3 regions of the Streptomyces sp. RFCAC02 genome follow, and region 3 is predicted to be linked to each of the others. Evidence: riboswitches for the same ligand, from Rfam matches in the RefSeq annotation. Region 3 holds a riboswitch; each other region holds the start of a gene.

Region 1 (5,989 bases), 2.0 Mb from region 3:
GCGACGGGCGTGAGCGTCGTCTCGGTGGTGATCCGCTCGGTCGCCCGGACGGTGCGCTCGCGGGACGAGCCGCCCGCGCCGTACGTCACGGACACGAACATCGGCGCGACGGCCTCGACGCGGCGGATCGCGTTCCACAGGGTGCGCTCGCCCTGCTCCGTCTTCGGCGGGGTGAACTCGAACGAATACGAACGGGCGCCCGTGGCGAGCAGGTCACGCACGGTGCGCGCCCGGTCCGCCGCCGTGCTGGGGATACCGAGGGCCATGCTTGCAGGCTACCGACCGGAGCGGGCCGCGGCGGGTGCTGTCCGCAGGCCGGACGGCGTACGGGATCAGGCGCCGGCGCGTTCGCGCAGCCGGGCGGCGAGCGCGGCGGCCGCGCTCCCGGGGTCGTCGGCCTCGGTGATGGCCCGCACGACGACGACGCGGCGGGCGCCGGCGTCGAGGACCTGGTCGAGATTGCCCGCATCGATGCCGCCGATCGCGAACCACGGCCTGGCGGGCGCGAGGGCCGCCGCGTGCCGCACGAGCGGCAGGCCGGGCGCCGTCCGCCCCGGCTTGGTGGGCGTGGGCCAGCAGGGGCCGGTGCAGAAGTAGTCGACGCCGGGCGCCGCCGCGGCGGCGTCGACCTCGGCCGGGGTGTGGGTGGAGCGGCCGATGAGGACGCCGTCGCCGAGGATCGCGCGGGCGGCCGGCACGGGCAGGTCGCCCTGGCCGAGGTGCAGGATGTCGGGCCGGGCGGCGTGGGCGACGTCGGCCCGGTCGTTCACGGCGAGGAGCGCGCCGTGGCGGCGGCAGGCGTCGGCGAACACGGCGAGGTGGTCGAGCTCCTCCGCGGCCTCCATGCCCTTGTCGCGGAGCTGCACGATGTCGACGCCCGCGGCGAGGACCGCGTCGAGGAACTCCGGCAGGTCACCCTGCCGCTTTCTGGCGTCGGTGCACAGGTAGAGACGGGCGTCGGCGAGCATGCGGGTCCCCCGGGCGGTGCTGTGGCGGGCGGTGGTGCGGTCTGCGGTGCGCGGTCGTACGGGTGGCGGCGCGCGGGGAACCGTGCCGGTCCTCCGCGCGCCGGCCTGGTCGGGCGGTCAGACGGCGAGCGCCTGCGCCCGGCGCTTCACCTCCGTCCCGCGATTCTCCCGCAGGGCCTGCGCCGGGGTGCCGGGCAGGGTGTCGTCAGGGGTGAAGAGCCACTCCAGCATCTCCTCGTCGGTGAACCCGTCGTCGCGCAGCAGAGTGAGGGTGCCGCTGAGGCCCTTCACGACCCGGTCGCCGTCGATGAAGGCGGCGGGCACGTGGAGCGCGCGGTTCTCGCCACGGCGGACGGCGATGAGCTGGCCCTCCTTGACCAACTGGCGGACGCGGGTCACCTCGACACCCAGGGACTCCGCGATGTCGGGCAGGGTGAGCCAGGCGGGGACGAGGGCGTCGGTCTTGGCATCAATCTCGGTCACACGACCAGCGTGCCATCCCGCACCGACAGTCGTCAGCGGGAGCCCTCCTCGCGGGGGACGCGCTGCGCCGCCGCTCAGCGCGCGGCGGCCGCCTTCAGGGGCGTCGCGGGGTCCGCCGCGCGGTCCGGGTCGAGGGGGGTGCCGCGCTCGACGAGGCGGCGTCCCTGCGCCAGGTCGCGGGGGCGGTCCACGGCCAGGACGGCGGTCGGCGTGCCGTCGGGCCGCAGCCACAGCGCGCTCCAGGCGCGGTCGCCGCCGTCCGGGTCGCCGCGCCGCAGCAGGACGTCACCGTCGCCGTGCCGGCCGGCGTACTGGACGTACCGGCCGAACTGCTCGGACCAGAAGTACGGCACCGGGTCGTGCGCCGCCGCCCGGCCGAGGATGCCGGCGGCGACGGTGCGCGGACCGGTGAGGGCGTTGTCCCAGTGGTGGACGAGGAGCCGCCGCCCGTACCGCGCCGACGGGAACGACGCGCAGTCCCCGACCGCCCACACCCCGGGCGGCCCGGCGCGCAGCGCGGCGTCGGCGGCGACCGAGCCGTCCGCCGCGAGGGGGACGCCGGAGCCGGCGAGCCAGCCGGTGGCGGGGCGTGAACCGATGCCGACGAGGACGGCGTCGGCGCCGATGACGGTGCCGTCGGCCAGTTCGACCTCGCCCGCGCGGACTCCCGTCACGGCGCGGCCGGTGAGCAGCGTCGCCCCGGCCTCGGCGTACCAGGCGCGCATGGGTTCGGTGACGGCGGGCGGCAGCGCGCCGGCCAGGACGTGCGGGGCCGCCTCGACCACGGTGACCGGGCTGCCGGCCGCCGCCGCGGCGGTGGCCGCCTCGGCGCCGATCCACCCGGCGCCGACGGCGACGACGCTGCCGCGGCTCTCCAGGACGGGCCGCAGCCGGCGGGCGTCGTCCAGCGTGCGCAGGACGTGCGTGCCCGGTGTGCCCCCGGTGCCGGGCAGGGTGACGGCCATGGCGCCGGTCGCGATGACGAGGTGGTCGTACGGGAGCGGCCCCGCGTCGGTGTCGAGGACGCGGTCGCCGGGGCGCAGGGCGGTGGCGGTGCGGCCGGGCAGGTGGGTGACGCCGAGGGCGTCGAGGTCGACGCCGAGGCCGAGGTCGGCGGGGGTCGCGGTGCCGAGCAGCACGGCCTTGGACAGGGGCGGCCGGTCGTACGGGGCGTGGTCCTCCGCGCCGAGCAGGGTGATGGCGTCCTGCCAGCCCTGTTCGCGGAGCTGGGCCGCGGTGTGGACGCCGGCGAGCCCGGCGCCCGCGATCACGACGTGCCGCTTCATCGCTTCATCACGGCGACCACCCTACGGCGGCCTACGGCGGCCGCGGAGCGGGGCGGTCCGCGCCCGGCGGGAGCGCGTACTACGCTGAACGGCGAGTCAGACTCAAGACACCCACGGGAGCCCGGCGCACCGGGCTGAGAGGGAGGCGGGCGGCCTCCGACCGTACGAACCTGATCCGGGTCATGCCGGCGAAGGGAGGAGTCGCGTGGACCTGCGTTCCCACGGCGGCGACGGCGACGGGACCGTGTACGACGCGGCGGTCGTCGGCGGCGGCCTGATCGGGCTGGTGACGGCGTGGCGCGCCGCCGGGCGCGGTCTGCGCACCGCCCTGGTCGATCCGCGGCCCGGCGGCGGCGCGGCGCGGGTGGCGGCCGGCATGCTGGCGGCGGTCACCGAGCTGCACCACGGCGAGGAGGCGCTGCTCGACCTCAATCTGGCGTCGGCCGGGCGCTATCCGGAGTTCGCCGCCGAGCTGGCCGAGGCGACCGGCACGGACATCGCGTACCGGGCCTGCGGCACGCTCCAGGTGGCGCTCGACGCGGACGACCGGGCGCAGTTGCGGGAGTTGCACGCGCTGCAGCGGCGGTGCGGTCTGGACACCCAGTGGCTGACGGGCCGTGAGTGCCGCCGGCTCGAACCGATGCTGGCGCCCGGTGTGCGCGGCGGACTGCGCGTCGACGGCGACCACCAGACCGACCCGCGGCTGCTGGTGGCGGCACTGCTCACGGCGTGCGAACGTGCCGGGGTGTCCTTCGTGAACGCCACGGCCACCGGCCTCGTGGTGCGCGGCGACCGCGCGGCCGGCGTACGGCTCGACGGCGGCACGGTGCTCGCGGCCGACCGCACGGTGCTCGCGGGCGGCAGCCGCAGCGCCGGTCTCGACGGGATCCCGCCGTCGGTGGCGGTGCCGGTGCGGCCGGTGAAGGGCCAGATCCTGCGGCTGCGGATGCCGTCGGGCGGCGGGGCGCCGTTCCTGTCGCGGACGGTGCGCGCCGTGGTGCGGGGCGAGCAGGTCTACCTGGTGCCGCGCGCCTCGGGCGAGCTGGTCGTCGGGGCGACCGTCGAGGAGCAGGGGTGGGACACGTCCGTGACGGCGGGCGGCGTGTACCAGCTCCTGCGCGACGCCCGCGAACTGCTGCCGGGGCTCACGGAACTGCCGCTCGCCGAGACATGCGCGGGCCTGCGGCCCACGAGCCCGGACAACGCGCCGCTGCTCGGGCCGACGGCGCTCCCCGGGCTCTTCCTCGCGACCGGCCACCACCGCAACGGCGTGCTGCTCGCGCCCATCACCGGCGAGGCCATGGCCGTCGCCCTCACGACCGGAGAACTGCCGGACTACGCCCGGCCGTTCAGCGCACAACGCTTCAGCCACGACCACCGGGAGGTACCGGCGTGAACACCGGTCCGCAGGAGGCCGTCCCGCCCACGGGCGTGACGGTCCGCGTCAACGGCGAGCGGCGCACGGTCGCGGCCGGCACGACGCTCGCCGCGCTGGTCGCGGAGCTGAGCGCGGCGCCGTCCGGCATCGCCGCCGCCGTCAACGAGTCCGTGGTGCCGCGCGCCCTGTGGCCCGGCACACCCCTCGGCGACGGCGACCGCGTCGAGATCCTGACCGCAGTCCAGGGAGGCTGATCCACGTGTCCGAGTCCGTCACCGCGCCGGCCGGTGCCGCCGGTCCCGGGGAGGGCGCCGACGAGTCGCTGGTCCTCGGCCCGCTGCGCCTGACGTCCCGTCTGATCATGGGCACGGGCGGTGCGCCGAGCCTGGCGGTCCTGCGGGACGCGCTGGCGGCGTCCGGCACGGAGCTGACGACGGTCGCGATGCGCCGGCTGGACCCGGGCGTGCAGGGGTCGGTGCTCTCGGTCCTGCGGGAGCTGGGCATCCGGCCGCTGCCGAACACCGCCGGCTGCTACTCGGCGGGCGAGGCGGTGCTCACGGCCAGGCTGGCCCGCGAGGCGCTGGAGACGGACCTCGTGAAGCTGGAGGTCGTCACCGACGAACGGCTGCTGCTGCCCGACCCGGTGGCGACCCTGGAGGCCGCGGAGACGCTGGTGGACGACGGGTTCACCGTCCTCCCGTACACGAACGACGACCCGGTGGTCGCGCGGCACCTGGAGGACGCGGGCTGCGCCGCCATCATGCCGCTCGGCTCGCCGATCGGGTCCGGGCTCGGCATCCGCAACCCGCACAACTTCCGGCTCATCACCGAGCGGGCGTGTGTCCCGGTCATTCTGGACGCGGGCGCGGGCACGGCGTCCGACGCGGCGCTGGCGATGGAACTGGGCTGCGACGGCGTGATGCTGGCCTCCGCCGTGACGCGGGCGCAGCGTCCGGTGCTGATGGCGGAGGCCATGCGGCACGCGGTGGAAGCGGGACGGCTGGCGTGGCGGGCGGGGCGGATCCCGCGCCGGCACTTCGCGACGGCCTCGTCGCCGGCGGACGGGGTCGCGGACCTCGATCCCGAACGACCGGCGTTTACGCACTGATATAGCATCCGGGCACCTGGTGGGGGGAAGTGCCAGGCCCGTGCCTCGACCCTCGGGGGGACCGCATGACGACACCGCCGCCTCCGGCCGACCGGCCGCGGGAGGACAGCCCGACGCCTCCGGACCCGGCCGCCGCGGGTGCGGAGGCAGGCGGGGACGGCACGCGCCGGCGCCCGGCCGTCGACCTGGCGAAGGACGCACCGTCCGCCGACCCGGCGGAGGGGATGTCCGGCGGGGAAAACGATGCACCCGTGGCCGGACGGGGGCCGGACGGCGGTGGCGCCGACGGGGAACGGCCCGGGGCCGCGGGGGAAAACGATGCACCCGCCGCGTCCGGTACCGGGCCGGCGACGGACGGGTCGGGGCCGGACGCCGGCGTCCCGCACGCCGCCGACGAGGACGACGACCACGTGCTCGCCGCCCCCGCCCCGGCGGTCGGCCTCACGAAGGCCGGCGACGACCGGCCGGAAAACGATGCACCTCGGCGCGGGGACGGGCAGCGCCCCGGCGGCGCCGACACCGCCGGCGGGGAGCCCCCGCACGGCGGCGCTGCGGGGTCCGACGGCCCGGGCGACATCGATGCACCCGGGACCGAACGGGCGTCGGACGGGCCGCGGACCGGGGACAACGGTGCGCCCGGCGGCCCGCAGGGCATCGATACACCGGCGTCGGGGACCGAGCGGACGGCGGGCGGGCCACAGCCGTCCGCCGACACCGACGACGACCATGTACTTGCCGCGCCCGCGCCGGCGGTCGGCCCGTCCAA
Region 2 (5,989 bases), 1.6 Mb from region 3:
CGCAGCTCGACGACGAGCCGGTCCCGCAGGTCGCGGTCGAGCTGACCGAGCGGCTCGTCCAGCATGAGGAGGCGGGGCCTGGGCGCGAGGGCGCGGGCGAGGGCGACGCGCTGCTGCTCGCCGCCGGACAGCGCGCCGACGGGGCGGCGCGCCGCGTCGGGCAGGCCGACGAGGTCGAGCAGTTCGGCCACGCGGCGCGCCGTCTCCGCGCGCGGCACGCGCCGCATCCGCAGGCCGAACGCGATGTTGCCGCCCACGTCGCGCTGCGGGAACAGCTGGTGGTCCTGGAACATCAGCCCCACCTCGCGCCGGTGCGCGGGTACGCCCGCCTGTTCCTGGCCGGCCAGCCGCACCGCTCCGTCGGCGGCGGGGACGAGCCCGGCGACGGCCCGCAGCAGCGTGGACTTGCCGCTGCCGCTCGGTCCGAGGACGCAGACCGTCTCGTGGTCGGCGACGGTGAGGTCCACGCCGTGGAGCGCCGTGCGGTCGCCGTAGGAGACGGTGAGGCCCGCGAGTTCCAGGAGGGCGGGGGGCATGGGTGCGGCGGTCATGGGGTCTCCGTCTCCGGCGGGCGCAGGCGTTCGAGGACGAGCAGCGTGAGGGTGCAGACGGCCATCAGGACGGTGCTGAGGGCCATGGCCTGTCCGTAGTTGAGGGCGCCCGGGCGGCTGAGGAGGCGGGCCACGGCCACGGGCAGCGTGGGGCTGTCGGCGCGCGCGATGAACACGGTCGCGCCGAACTCGCCGAGCGACACGGCGAACGCGAACCCAGCGGCGACGAGCAGCGCCCGCCGCGCCAGCGGCAGGTCCACCTCCCGCCACACCCGCGCGGGCGAGGCGCCGAGGACGGCGGCGGCCTGCCGCAGCCGGTCGTCCACGGCGCGCAGCACCGGCAGCAGGACGCGTACGACGAACGGGACGCCGACCAGTGCCTGGGCCAGCGGCACGAGCATCCAGGACTGCCGCAGGTCGAGCGGCGGTTCGTCCAGCGTGATGAGGAAGCCGAAGCCCACCGTGACGGCCGAGGTGCCGAGCGGCAGCATCAGCAGCGCGTCGAAGCCGCGCAGCAGTCGCCCCCCACCGCGGCGTGCGAGGGCCGCCGCCGCGAGGCCGCCGATCACCAGGGCGATGACCGTGGCCATGGCGGCGTAGCGCAGGGACGTACCGACCGCGGTCCAGGGTTCGACGGCGAAGGTGCCGCCGTCGGTGGAGAAGAGCGCACGGTAGTTGGCCAGTCCGTAGCCCCCAGTGGGGACGGACAGGGAGCGTTCGACCAGGACGGCGAGCGGGAGGAGCAGCAGCAGCGCGATGACCGTGAGGACGGTCCCCAGCACTGCCCACTGCGCTGCGCCGCGCGGCGGGCGGGCCGTACGGTCCGCGTCCGTCAGGGAGAGGGCCGTCTCGCGGCGGCGGGCCAGGACGGACTGGGTGATGAGCATGGCCGCGACGAGTGCGAGCTGCAGCAGCGTGAGGACAGCAGCGGCGGGCAGGTCGAGGAACTGGGCGGTCTGCCGGTAGATCTCGACCTCCAGCGTGCCGTTGCGCGGTCCGCCGAGGATCTGCACGACGCCGAAGGACGTGAAGGTGAAGAGGAACACCATGGCCGCCGCCGACGCCACGGCCGGGGTCAGGGCGGGCAGGGTCACCCGCAGCCAGGCGGCCCGTGGCGAGGCGCCGAGCACGCGGGCGGCCTCCTCCTGGCGCGGGTCGAGCTGGCCCCACAGCCCGCCGACCGTGCGGACGACGACGGCGAAGTTGAGGCAGGCGTGGGCGAGGAGGATCGCCCACACCGAGTTGTCGAGCCGTACGCCCCACCAGTCGTCGAGCAGCCCGCCCCGGCCCACGAGCGCGAGGAACGCCGCTCCTGTCACGACGGTGGGCAGTACGAACGGCACGGTCACCGCGGCGTGCAGTACGCGCCGCCCCGGGAACCGCAGCCGCGCGAACGCCCACGCCGCCGGCAGCGCGAGCACCAGCGTCAGCACGGTCGAGGCGGCGGCCTGCCAGACGGTGAACCACAGCACCCGCACCGTGTCGCCGTCCCCCAGGATCTCCGCCGCACGGCCGAGCTGCCAGGAACCGTCCTCCCGCAGCCCGCGCCCGACGATCGCCGTCACGGGGTAGGCGAAGAAGACGGCGAGGAAGGCCACAGGCACCGCGAGCAGCGCGGCCCGTACGACTGCGGCGCGTCCGGCCGGCGTCATCCGAGAACCGCGGAGGTCCAGGTGTCGATCCAGCCGTCGCGGCCCTCGGCGATCTCCTCGGGCGCCATGCTGTACGGGTCGTCGACGACCGCTCCGTAACGCGTGAACTCCTCCGGCAGCGCCGCGTCAGGCAGCACCGGGCGCACGAACATCGTGAGCGGCATGTCCTCCTGGAACTCCCGGCCGATCAGGAAGTCGAGGAGCGCGCGGCCGCCCTCGGGGTTCTCCGCGCCGTCCAGCAGGCCGGCGAACTCGATCTGCCGGAAGCACGTTCCCGTCGCGACGCCGGTGGGGGCCTCGTCGGGACGCTCGTCACCGCCGTAGACGACGCCGGCGGGCGGGCTGGACGCGTAGGAGACGACGAGCGGCCGGTCGCCGCCCTGCCCGGCACCGGAGAAGCGCTCGTTGTACGCCTGCTCCCAGCCGTCGACGACCTCCACGCCGTTGTCGGCGAGCCGCTCCCAGTAGTCCGCGAAGCCGTCCTCGCCGAAGGCGGCGACGGTCGCCAGCACGAAGCCGAGGCCGGGCGACGAGGTGGCGGCGTTCTCCACGACGAGGAGGTCGCGGTAGGCGGGGTCGGCCAGGTCCTCCAGGGTGGCGGGCGGTTCGACGCCGTGGTCGGCGAACCAGGCGCGGTCGTAGTTGACGCAGATGTCACCCGTGTCGACGGGGGTGACCCGGTTCTCGTCGTCCAGGCGCAGGTCGGCGGGGACGGCGTCGATCCCGGCCGGCTCGTACGGCGTGAAGACGTCCTCGTCCAGCGCGCGGGACAGCAGCGTGTTGTCGATACCGAAGAGGACGTCGCCCTGGGGGGCGCCCTGCGAGAGCACGGCCTGGTTGACGACGACGCCCGCGTCGCCGCCGCGCACGATGTGCACCGTGTAGCCGCTCTGCCGCTCGAACTCGGCGAGCACGTCGTCGGAGATCGCGAAGGAGTCGTGCGTGACGAGCGTGACGTCCTTCGAACCGCCGTCGCCCTGCTCCCCGGCGTCGTCGCCACCGCAGGCGGTGACCAGGCCGAGGCCGAGGACCAGCCCGGCGGCCCCGAGAGCCGGGCGGGACATCGCGGTGCGCTTCATGATGCTGCCTTCTCCGCGCGGGCGCGCGCAGGCAGGCACGAGAGAGTGATCCGAACTTCCTACCCGGCATGACCCGGGCGAGGTTCGAGGGTCTGCGGCCGATGCCGCACTCTCAGCGCTGCGAGCGCTCCCCTGTCGGAATGTCGTGGACGGTGTGTCCTGATTGTGTACTCGTCACGCAACAATATCAGCCGGACGGGTGCCACCCGAAAGGACGGATCGGGGGCGAAGGTATGTTCGCCTCAGCACATTCGCCCAGCACGTCAGGGATACGCACATGGCACGAGCTTCCGACTGGTCGCCCCTGGGCATGGACTCGGACCCAACTCCTGGCGACCCGGCCGACGTTCGCACTCTCGCAGACGAATTGCAGACGTTCGCCGACGATGTCGGCGAGGCGCTGGGGAAGATCAGGGGCATGGCCGGGGACCGCGCCGTGCAGGACTGGTCGGGGCTGTCGGCCGAGGCGTTCCGCGACGAGTTCGACGGCGTCCCGGACAACCTCACCAAGCTCCAGAACTCCTACGACCTGTGCGCGCAGGCGCTCCACACCTACTGGCCGAAGCTGGAGACCGCGCAGGGCCAGGCCGACCGCGCGCTGGAACGTGCCGTCGCCGCGCAGGCCGACCTCACCGCGGCCCAGGCCGACCTGAACGCCGCCTGGGAGCAGGTCTGGCAGACCAGGGACGAGGTGAACCGTCTGGAGCGTGCGGGCGAACGGACGGACGCCGAGCCGCCGGACGACAGCGAGGTGCGTGCCGCGACGCGCGAGCGGACGGCGGCCGAGACGGCCAGGCACGCGGCGCGCGACCGGGTGGACGACGCGCAGGAACGTCTCACCGCCGCGCGCCGGCTGGCCGAGCAGGCGAAGGAGATGCGCGAGGAGGCGGCCCGGAACGCGGCCCGCGACATCGACGAGGCGTCCGACGCGGGCATCCACAACCGGAAGTGGTGGGAGGACGCCTTCCACTGGGTGTCGGAGAACTGGGACACGATCGTCGACGTCTGCAAGGTGGTCGTCGCCGTCCTCGGCATCGTCGTCATGATCATCGGCGGGCCGCTGGCCTGGGTCGTCCTCGCCGCCGCCCTCGTCGTCCTCGCCGACACACTGATCAAGTACAGCCAGGGCAGGGCAGGCCTCCTCGACGTCGGCTTGGCGCTGCTCGACTGCATCCCCGGCATGAAGGGCATCACCACCCTCGGCGGCCTCGCCCGGGGGCTCAAGGGCGGCCTCGCCGCCGCCCGTACCGGCATGCGCGGCCTGTCGGCCGGCGTGCGTGGCCTCGGCCCCGCGATCCGGCGCGCGGGCCGTGACATCCGCGGCCTGACCTGCCGCACGGACCCGATCGACATGGCGACGGGTGAGGTCGTCCTGTCCGCGACGGACGTCGACCTGCCCGGTGTGCTGCCGCTCGTCCTGCGGCGCCACCACCGCAGCTCGGTCCGTTCGGGTACGTGGTTCGGCCGCTCCTGGGCCTCGACCCTCGACCAGCGGCTCGTGCTCGACGCGGAGGGCGTGCGCCTGTGTGCCGAGGACGGCATGACGCTGTACTACCCGCGCCCGCTGCCGGACGCCCCGGTCATGCCCGTGGAAGGCCCCCGTCACGCCCTGGCCTGGGAGGACGGGCCGGGCAGCCCGCTCACCGTCACGGATCGCGCGACCGGCCACACGCTGCACTTCGCGCCCATCCCCGGCCGCCTGGGCGGCGAACTCCCCCTCACCGCCCTGACCGACCGCAACGGCAACCGGATCAGCGTCACGTACGACGAGCAGGGCGCCCCGACCGGCCTGGTCCACGACGCGGGGTACCACGTCGGCATCACCACGCACGACGGACGCGTCACCGAACTCCGCCTCCTCAGCGCCCCCGACCGGCCCCTCCTGCGCCGCTACGCCTACGACGAGCGCGGCAACCTGGCGGCGGTCCACGACCCCGAGCACGACCGTCCGCTGCGCCTGACGTACGACGGACGCCGCCGGCTCACCGGCTGGACCGACCGCAACGGCATGGTGTACCGATACACCTACGACGAAGCGGGCCGCTGTGTCGCCACGGACGGCACCGGCGGGTTCCTGGCCAGCACCGTCGAGTACGACGAGGCCCACCACCGCACGCTGTTCACGGACTCCCTCGGCCACACCACCGTCTACCAGTTCAACGACTGCTACCAGCTCGTCGCCGAGACCGATCCGCTCGGTGGAACGATGCACCGCACCACGGACCGCTACGACCGCCTCCTGTCGATCACCGATCCTCTCGGCCACACCACCGCCTACTCCTACGACGACAACGGCGACATGACCGGCATGGTGCGCCCGGACGGGGCCGTCCTGAGCGCCGAGTACAACGCGGCCGGGCAGCAGACGCTGGCCGTCGAGGCGGACGGCACGACCTGGCGCCAGGAGTACGACGACCACGGCAACCCGACCGCCCTCACGGACCCGGCGGGACACGTCACGCGCTGGTCCTGGGCGCCTGGCGGCCGGCTGGCGTCCGTCACCGATCCCCTCGGCGGCACCACCCGCACGGAGACCGACGCGGCCGGCCTGACCATGGCCGTGACCGATCCGTCGGGCGGGACGGTGCGCTACGAGCGGGACGCGTTCGGCAGGCCCGTGAGCATCACAGACCCGCTCGGCGCGGTGCACCAGATGGGCTGGACGACGGACGGCTCACCGCTGTGGCACACCGATCCGCACGGCAAC
Region 3 (5,989 bases):
GGCACGGTCGAAGCAAGGGGTCACGGGGCGATGAAGGAATTCCGGCTGGACCGGCTGGAGGCCGAGCGGCTGGCGAACGACGGGGCCTACCTTCGCTTTCTTCGCGAGCGCACCATGTCCGCCGGGCTCTACGCCCTGGACGCGGGCGCACAGGACTCCCAGGGTCCGCAGCGGCAGGACGTCGTGAACTTCGTCGTCAGCGGACGGGCGTCCATGACCGTCGGCCAGGAGACCACGACGGTGGGCCGGGGCAGCGTGGTCTTCGTCCCCGCCGGGGTGCCGGCGCGCTTCCACCACATCACGGAGGACCTGCGCGTCATGGTCGTGTTCTCGCCCCCCGAGGGCTGATCCGGCCCGCTCTCTCAGGGTCGCGTCAGGGAACGGTCAGGGGCGGACCGGGGCTGCCGAGCCTCCCGTCGCCCCCCTGACGCGCCTAAGCTCGCAAGAGCCGGGGCAGACGCGTCCCGGCGACACGTTCTCGGAAACAGGAGCCCCTGGCCATGAAGGAAGCCTTCACACGACTGCCGTGGTGGGTGCGGTGGATCGCCATCCCCGCCATCCTGCTCGTCGTCTTCGGCAGCCTTCTGATCTCGGTGATCACCTGGGTGGTCTCGCTCGTCTTCCGCATCCTCCTCGCGGCCGCGCTCATCGCGATCCTGATCTTCGTGGTGCGGAAGTTCACCTCTTCCTCCTCCTCCGGCGGCGGCTGGTAGGCGCCGCCGCGGGCGGCGCCTTGTCGGCCGTGACCATGAGCGCGGCGAGGCACGTCGTCACCGGAACCGACGCCACGAGGCCGATCGAGCCGACCAGCGTGCGGACGATCTCCTCGGCCACCAGCTCGCTGAACGCCACGCTCCCCACGCTGCTCCGCGCGATGGTGAACAGCAGGAGCAGCGGCAGGGCCGCGCCCGCGTAGGCCAGCACCAGGGTGTTCACCACCGAGGCGATGTGGTCGCGCCCGATGCGCATGGCCGACCGGTACAGCGTGAGCCAGCTCGCGCCGGGGTCGGCCTGCTTCAGCTCCCAGACGGCGGACGTCTGGGTGACCGTGACATCGTCCAGGACGCCGAGGGACCCGATGAGGATGCCGGCGAGCAGCAGGCCGCGCACCTCGATGCCCGGATAGAGGCTGTGGACGAGACCCGTCTGCTCGTCGGTGTTCCCCGTCAGGTGGGCCCACCCGGTGAACAGCGACCCGAGCACGCCGATCAGCAGCAGCGAGACGAGGGTGCCGAGGACGGCGACGGAGGTCCGCGCGGTCACGCCATGGGTCAGGTAGAGCGTCGTGAGCATGATGACGGAGCCGCCGATGACCGCGACGACCAGGGGATTCGAGCCGTGGAGGATCGCGGGCAGGATGAAGAGCGTCAGCACCGCGAAGCTGACGACGAGTCCGACCAGCGCCAGGACGCCGCGCAGCCGCCCCACCGCGACCACCGCGAGCGCGAAGATGCCGGCGAGCAGCAGGATGGGCGTCTGCCGCTCGACGTCGCGGACGCTGTACTGGAGCTCCTCCGGCGCGTCGGGCGCGTAGGCGACGATGACCCCCTGGCCCGTCTCGTACCGCAGGGTCGCGTCGGGCGGCACCACCTCGGTGAACTGCCGGCCGCTGTGCGGGCCGGTGGTGACCTCGACGGTCGCCTCCTCGCACGGCCCCTCCGAGCCGCGCGGCACCTGCACGCCGAGGTCCTCGCAGGCGTGCTCGGTGACGGCGACGACACGGGCGTGCTCCGTCTGCTGGTCGAAGCCGACGCCCGTGTGTTCCTGCTGTTCGGGGCTGCCGCCGGGCCACAGGAGCACCAGCCCTGCGGCGACCGCGGCGGCGAAGGGGATCAGCACGGCCGCTATCACCCGCCGCAGCCGCGCCGATACGGGCGTGGCGGGGCCGTGCCCGTGCCCGTGCGCATGCCCGTGATCGTGTCCCGGTCCTGGCCGGTCACCGGGGTCGCGCCGGCGTCCGGACGGGGTGCCCGCCGGGTCGCGGGGCGCGGGCGGGGTGTCGTCGTCGAGTCGGCTCACGCCCCGATCATCGCGCAGCCCCGGGGGCACCCTGGTCAGCACACCCCGGCGCGGGCTAGCGTGTGGGGTGCGACCAAGCACATCGCGGGAGCTCCGGGCACGGGGCTGAGAGGGCGCTGCAGCCGCGCCGACCGCCGAACCTGTTACCGGGTAATGCCGGCGTAGGGAGTGGGTCTGATGACCACGCAGAACGCACGCACGTCCGACGTGTCCGCACTCGGCTCGCACAAGGGGTATGTGACGGGTTCACGCCCCGACCTGCGGGTCCCGGTCCGCCGCGTGCACCTCACCAACGGAGACGACGTCACCCTGTACGACACGTCGGGTCCCTGGACCGACCCGTCCGTCGAGACGGACGTCCGCGCCGGGCTGCCCGCCCTGCGCGCGGACTGGATCGCCGAACGCCGCGCCGACGGCCGGCCGGCCGTCACCCAGCTCGCGTACGCGCGGGCCGGCGAGATCACGCCGGAGATGGAATTCGCCGCGATCCGGGAGAAGCTGGCGCCCGAGTTCGTGCGCGACGAGATCGCCGCGGGCCGGGCCGTGCTGCCGGTCAACGTCAACCACCCGGAGTCCGAGCCGATGGTGATCGGCAAGAACTTCCTGGTCAAGGTCAACGCCAACATCGGCAACTCAGCTGTCACCTCCTCCATCGACGAGGAGGTCGAGAAGATGCGGTGGGCGACCCGCTGGGGCGCCGACACGATCATGGACCTCTCGACCGGCCGCGACATCCACACCACGCGCGAATGGGTCCTGCGCAACTCCCCCGTGCCGGTGGGCACGGTGCCGATCTATCAGGCGCTGGAGAAGGTCGGCGGCCGGGCGGAGGAGCTGACCTGGGACGTCTACCGCGAGACGGTGATCGAGCAGGCCGAGCAGGGCGTCGACTACATGACGGTCCACGCCGGCGTGCTGCTGCGGTACGTGCCGCTGACAGCGCGCCGCAAGACCGGCATCGTCTCGCGCGGCGGCTCGATCATGGCGGCCTGGTGCCTGGCACACCACAAGGAGAGCTTCCTCTACACGCACTTCGACGAGCTGTGCGAGATCCTCCGCGCGTACGACGTGACGTTCTCGCTCGGCGACGGCCTGCGCCCGGGGTCGATCGCCGACGCCAACGACGCGGCGCAGTTCGCGGAGCTGCGGACCCTGGGCGAGCTGAACCGGATCGCCAGGGCGCACGACGTGCAGACGATGATCGAGGGGCCGGGCCACGTCCCGATGCACCTGATCAAGGAGAACGTCGACCTGCAGCAGGAGGTGTGCGACGAGGCGCCGTTCTACACGCTCGGGCCGCTGACGACGGACGTGGCGCCGGCGTACGACCACATCACGTCGGGCATCGGCGCGGCGATGATCGCGTGGTGGGGGACGGCGATGCTGTGCTACGTCACGCCGAAGGAGCACCTGGGCCTTCCGGACCGGGACGATGTGAAGACCGGCGTCATCACGTACAAGATCGCGGCTCACGCGGCCGATCTCGCCAAGGGGCACCCGGGCGCCCGGGAGTGGGACGACGCGCTGTCCGACGCGCGGTTCGAGTTCCGCTGGGAGGACCAGTTCAACCTGGCCCTCGACCCGGACACGGCGCGGGCGTTCCACGACGAGACGCTGCCGGCCGAGCCGGCGAAGACGGCGCACTTCTGCTCGATGTGCGGGCCGAAGTTCTGCAGCATGAAGATCTCGCAGGACATCCGGCGCGAGCACGGGGACGCGCTCGCCGGCGCGGCGGCCGGCAGCGAGGCGGAGGCGGCGGCCGGGATGGCGGCGAAGTCGGCGGAGTTCGCCGAGGCGGGCCACCGCGTCTACCTGCCGGTCGCCGAGTGACCGACGGCGGCTGACGCACCGCCGGCGCGGCCGTCCCCGGGCGGGGGCGGCCGCGCCGTGGCGTACGGACGGGGTGTCAGGCCGTGAACCCGCCGTCCGCCGTGAGGACGGCCCCCGTCGTGTACGACGCGTCGGGCGACGCGAGGAACGCCACCGCCGCCGCCACCTCGTCCGGCGACGCGTACCGCCCCAGCGCGGTGAAGCCGCGGACGGTCTCGGCGAGCGGGCTGTCGGCGGGGTTGAGATCGGTGTCGGTGGGTCCCGGCTGCACGAGGTTGACGGTGATGCCGCGCGGGCCGAGGTCGCGGGCGAGGCCCTTCACCATGCCGGTCAGGGCGGCCTTGCTGAGGGCGTAGAGCGTGAGACCGGGGAACGTCGAGCGCTCCGCGATCTGGCTGCCGATCGTCACGATCCGGCCGCCGTCGCCCATGTGCCGCAGCGCCGCGCGGGCGGCCAGGTAGGGCGCCCGCACGTTGACCGCGAGCGTCGCGTCGAGCTCCGCGCGCCCCATGTCCTCGACGGATCCCATCGGGTAGGACGCGGCGTTGTTGACGAGGATGTCGAGCCCGCCCAGGCGCTCGGCCGCCGCGTCCACCGCGGCCTCGACGGCGTCCGCGTCGGCTGCGTCGGCACGGAGCGCGACGCCCGTCCGCCCGGCACGTTCCACCGCGCCGGTCACGGCGGCCGCGCTCACCTCATCCCTCAGGTAGGTGATGGCGACGTCGGCGCCGCCGTCCGCGAGCCGCAGGGCCACCGCGGCACCGATCCCCCGGCTGCCGCCGGTCACCAGGGCCTTGCGGCCCGCGAAGATCTGTTCGTTCATGTCTCGATCCTCGGCCGGGAGCAGCCACGGCACCGGCGGTCGCCGGACATCGCGTTCGGGGTACGCGCGGCGCGGCGTCAGCGGGCGGCGAACCGGTCCGTCGCCGCACGGACACGGGCGCGCGTCTCCTCGTTGCCGAGGTGGCCGGCCGCCTCCGTGACGTGCAGTTCGGCGTCGGGCCACGCCTTCACCAGCTCCCAGGCGGTCGTCAGCGGACTGCCCATGTCCATCCGGCCGTGCACCAGGAAGCCGGGGATGCCCGCGAGCCGTCCCGCGTCCCGGATGAGCTGGCCCTCCTCCAGCCACGCCCCGTGCGAGAAGTAGTGGGCGCAGATGCGCACGAGCGAGATCCTGTCGCGCGCCGGGCGGCCGCCGTACGGGCTTCCGCCGGGGGGCACCTCGCCCGAGAGGACCGTGTCCTCCCAGGTGCACCAGTCGGCGACCGCTTTGTCGCGCACAGCCTGGTCGGGGTGTTCCAGGAGCCGCGCGTAGGCCCCGACGACGTCGCCGTCGCGCGGCGTGCCCGGCGCGCCCTCCAGGAAGCGGTCCCACGCCTCGGGGAAGAAGCGCCCGACACCGCGGTACAGCCAGTCGATCTCGGAGCGGCGTGTCGTCGTCACGGCCGTGACGACGATCTCCGAGACGCGCTCCGGGTGGGCCTCCGCGTAGGCGAGCAGCAGGGTCGAGCCCCAGGAGCCGCCGTACAGGAGCCAGCGGTCGATGCCCAGGTGCTCGCGCAGCAGCTCCATGTCGGCGATGAGGTGGTGGGTGGTGTTGTGCCGCATGTCGGTGGCCGGGTCGGCGGCGTGCGGGGTGCTGCGGCCGCAGCCGCGCTGGTCGAACCGCACCACCCGGTACAGCTCGGGGTCGAACACCTGGCCGCCCCGGTAGCTCATGCCCGAGCCGGGGCCACCGTGCACGACGACGGCCGGCTTGCCCGCCGGGTTGCCGCTGACCTGCCAGTACACCTGGTTGCCGTCGCCCACGTCGAGCATCCCGGACGCGTACGCCTCTTCCATGGCGGAGATCCCTCCCTGTTGTGACAGCACTAATACAGCGCTGTTACGATACCCCCATGGACCCCACCGGACCCGCGTACCTCGGCACCCGCCTCCGGCACCTCATCGAACTCCTCGACGGCGACATCGCCGCGGTCCAGGCGGACATGGGCATCACGGGCTTCCGCATCCGGTACTCCGCGCCGATCCGCGCCATCGCCGCGCGCGGCCCGCTGTCGATCCGCGACCTGGCCGCCGCCACGGGCGTCACGCACTCCGCGGCCAGCCAGACCGTCGCCCGGATGGCCAAGGACGGCCT

Evidence for each region. A riboswitch is a leader RNA that binds a small molecule or an ion and turns the genes downstream of it on or off. The one in region 3 is predicted to bind thiamine pyrophosphate.
Region 1: it holds a riboswitch for thiamine pyrophosphate, as region 3 does, so the genes downstream of both, thiO (glycine oxidase ThiO) here and thiC (phosphomethylpyrimidine synthase ThiC) in region 3, are expected to answer to the same signal.
Region 2: it holds a riboswitch for thiamine pyrophosphate, as region 3 does, so the genes downstream of both, EMA09_RS22085 (thiamine ABC transporter substrate-binding protein) here and thiC (phosphomethylpyrimidine synthase ThiC) in region 3, are expected to answer to the same signal.

The regions. Positions count from the first base shown of each region.
Region 1 is NZ_SAUH01000001.1:1,148,133-1,154,121, forward strand. Features, by position in the region: gene metF (methylenetetrahydrofolate reductase [NAD(P)H]) at 1-266, opposite strand, end outside; gene thiE (thiamine phosphate synthase) at 333-968, opposite strand; gene EMA09_RS05180 (Rv2175c family DNA-binding protein) at 1,086-1,451, opposite strand; gene EMA09_RS05185 (FAD-dependent oxidoreductase) at 1,526-2,737, opposite strand; TPP riboswitch at 2,840-2,951, shown strand; gene thiO (glycine oxidase ThiO) at 2,943-4,133, shown strand; gene thiS (sulfur carrier protein ThiS) at 4,169-4,369, shown strand; gene EMA09_RS05200 (thiazole synthase) at 4,375-5,223, shown strand.
Region 2 is NZ_SAUH01000001.1:4,745,225-4,751,213, reverse strand. Features, by position in the region: gene EMA09_RS22095 (ABC transporter ATP-binding protein) at 1-536, opposite strand, end outside; gene EMA09_RS22090 (iron ABC transporter permease) at 548-2,203, opposite strand; gene EMA09_RS22085 (thiamine ABC transporter substrate-binding protein) at 2,200-3,282, opposite strand; TPP riboswitch at 3,321-3,426, opposite strand; gene EMA09_RS22080 (DUF6531 domain-containing protein) at 3,560-5,989, shown strand, end outside.
Region 3 is NZ_SAUH01000001.1:3,163,703-3,169,691, reverse strand. Features, by position in the region: gene EMA09_RS14815 (cupin domain-containing protein) at 31-348, shown strand; gene EMA09_RS14810 (DUF5326 family protein) at 501-713, shown strand; gene EMA09_RS14805 (YibE/F family protein) at 679-1,860, opposite strand; TPP riboswitch at 2,094-2,204, shown strand; gene thiC (phosphomethylpyrimidine synthase ThiC) at 2,197-3,849, shown strand; gene EMA09_RS14795 (SDR family oxidoreductase) at 3,926-4,672, opposite strand; gene pip (prolyl aminopeptidase) at 4,750-5,691, opposite strand; gene EMA09_RS14785 (MarR family transcriptional regulator) at 5,748-5,989, shown strand, end outside.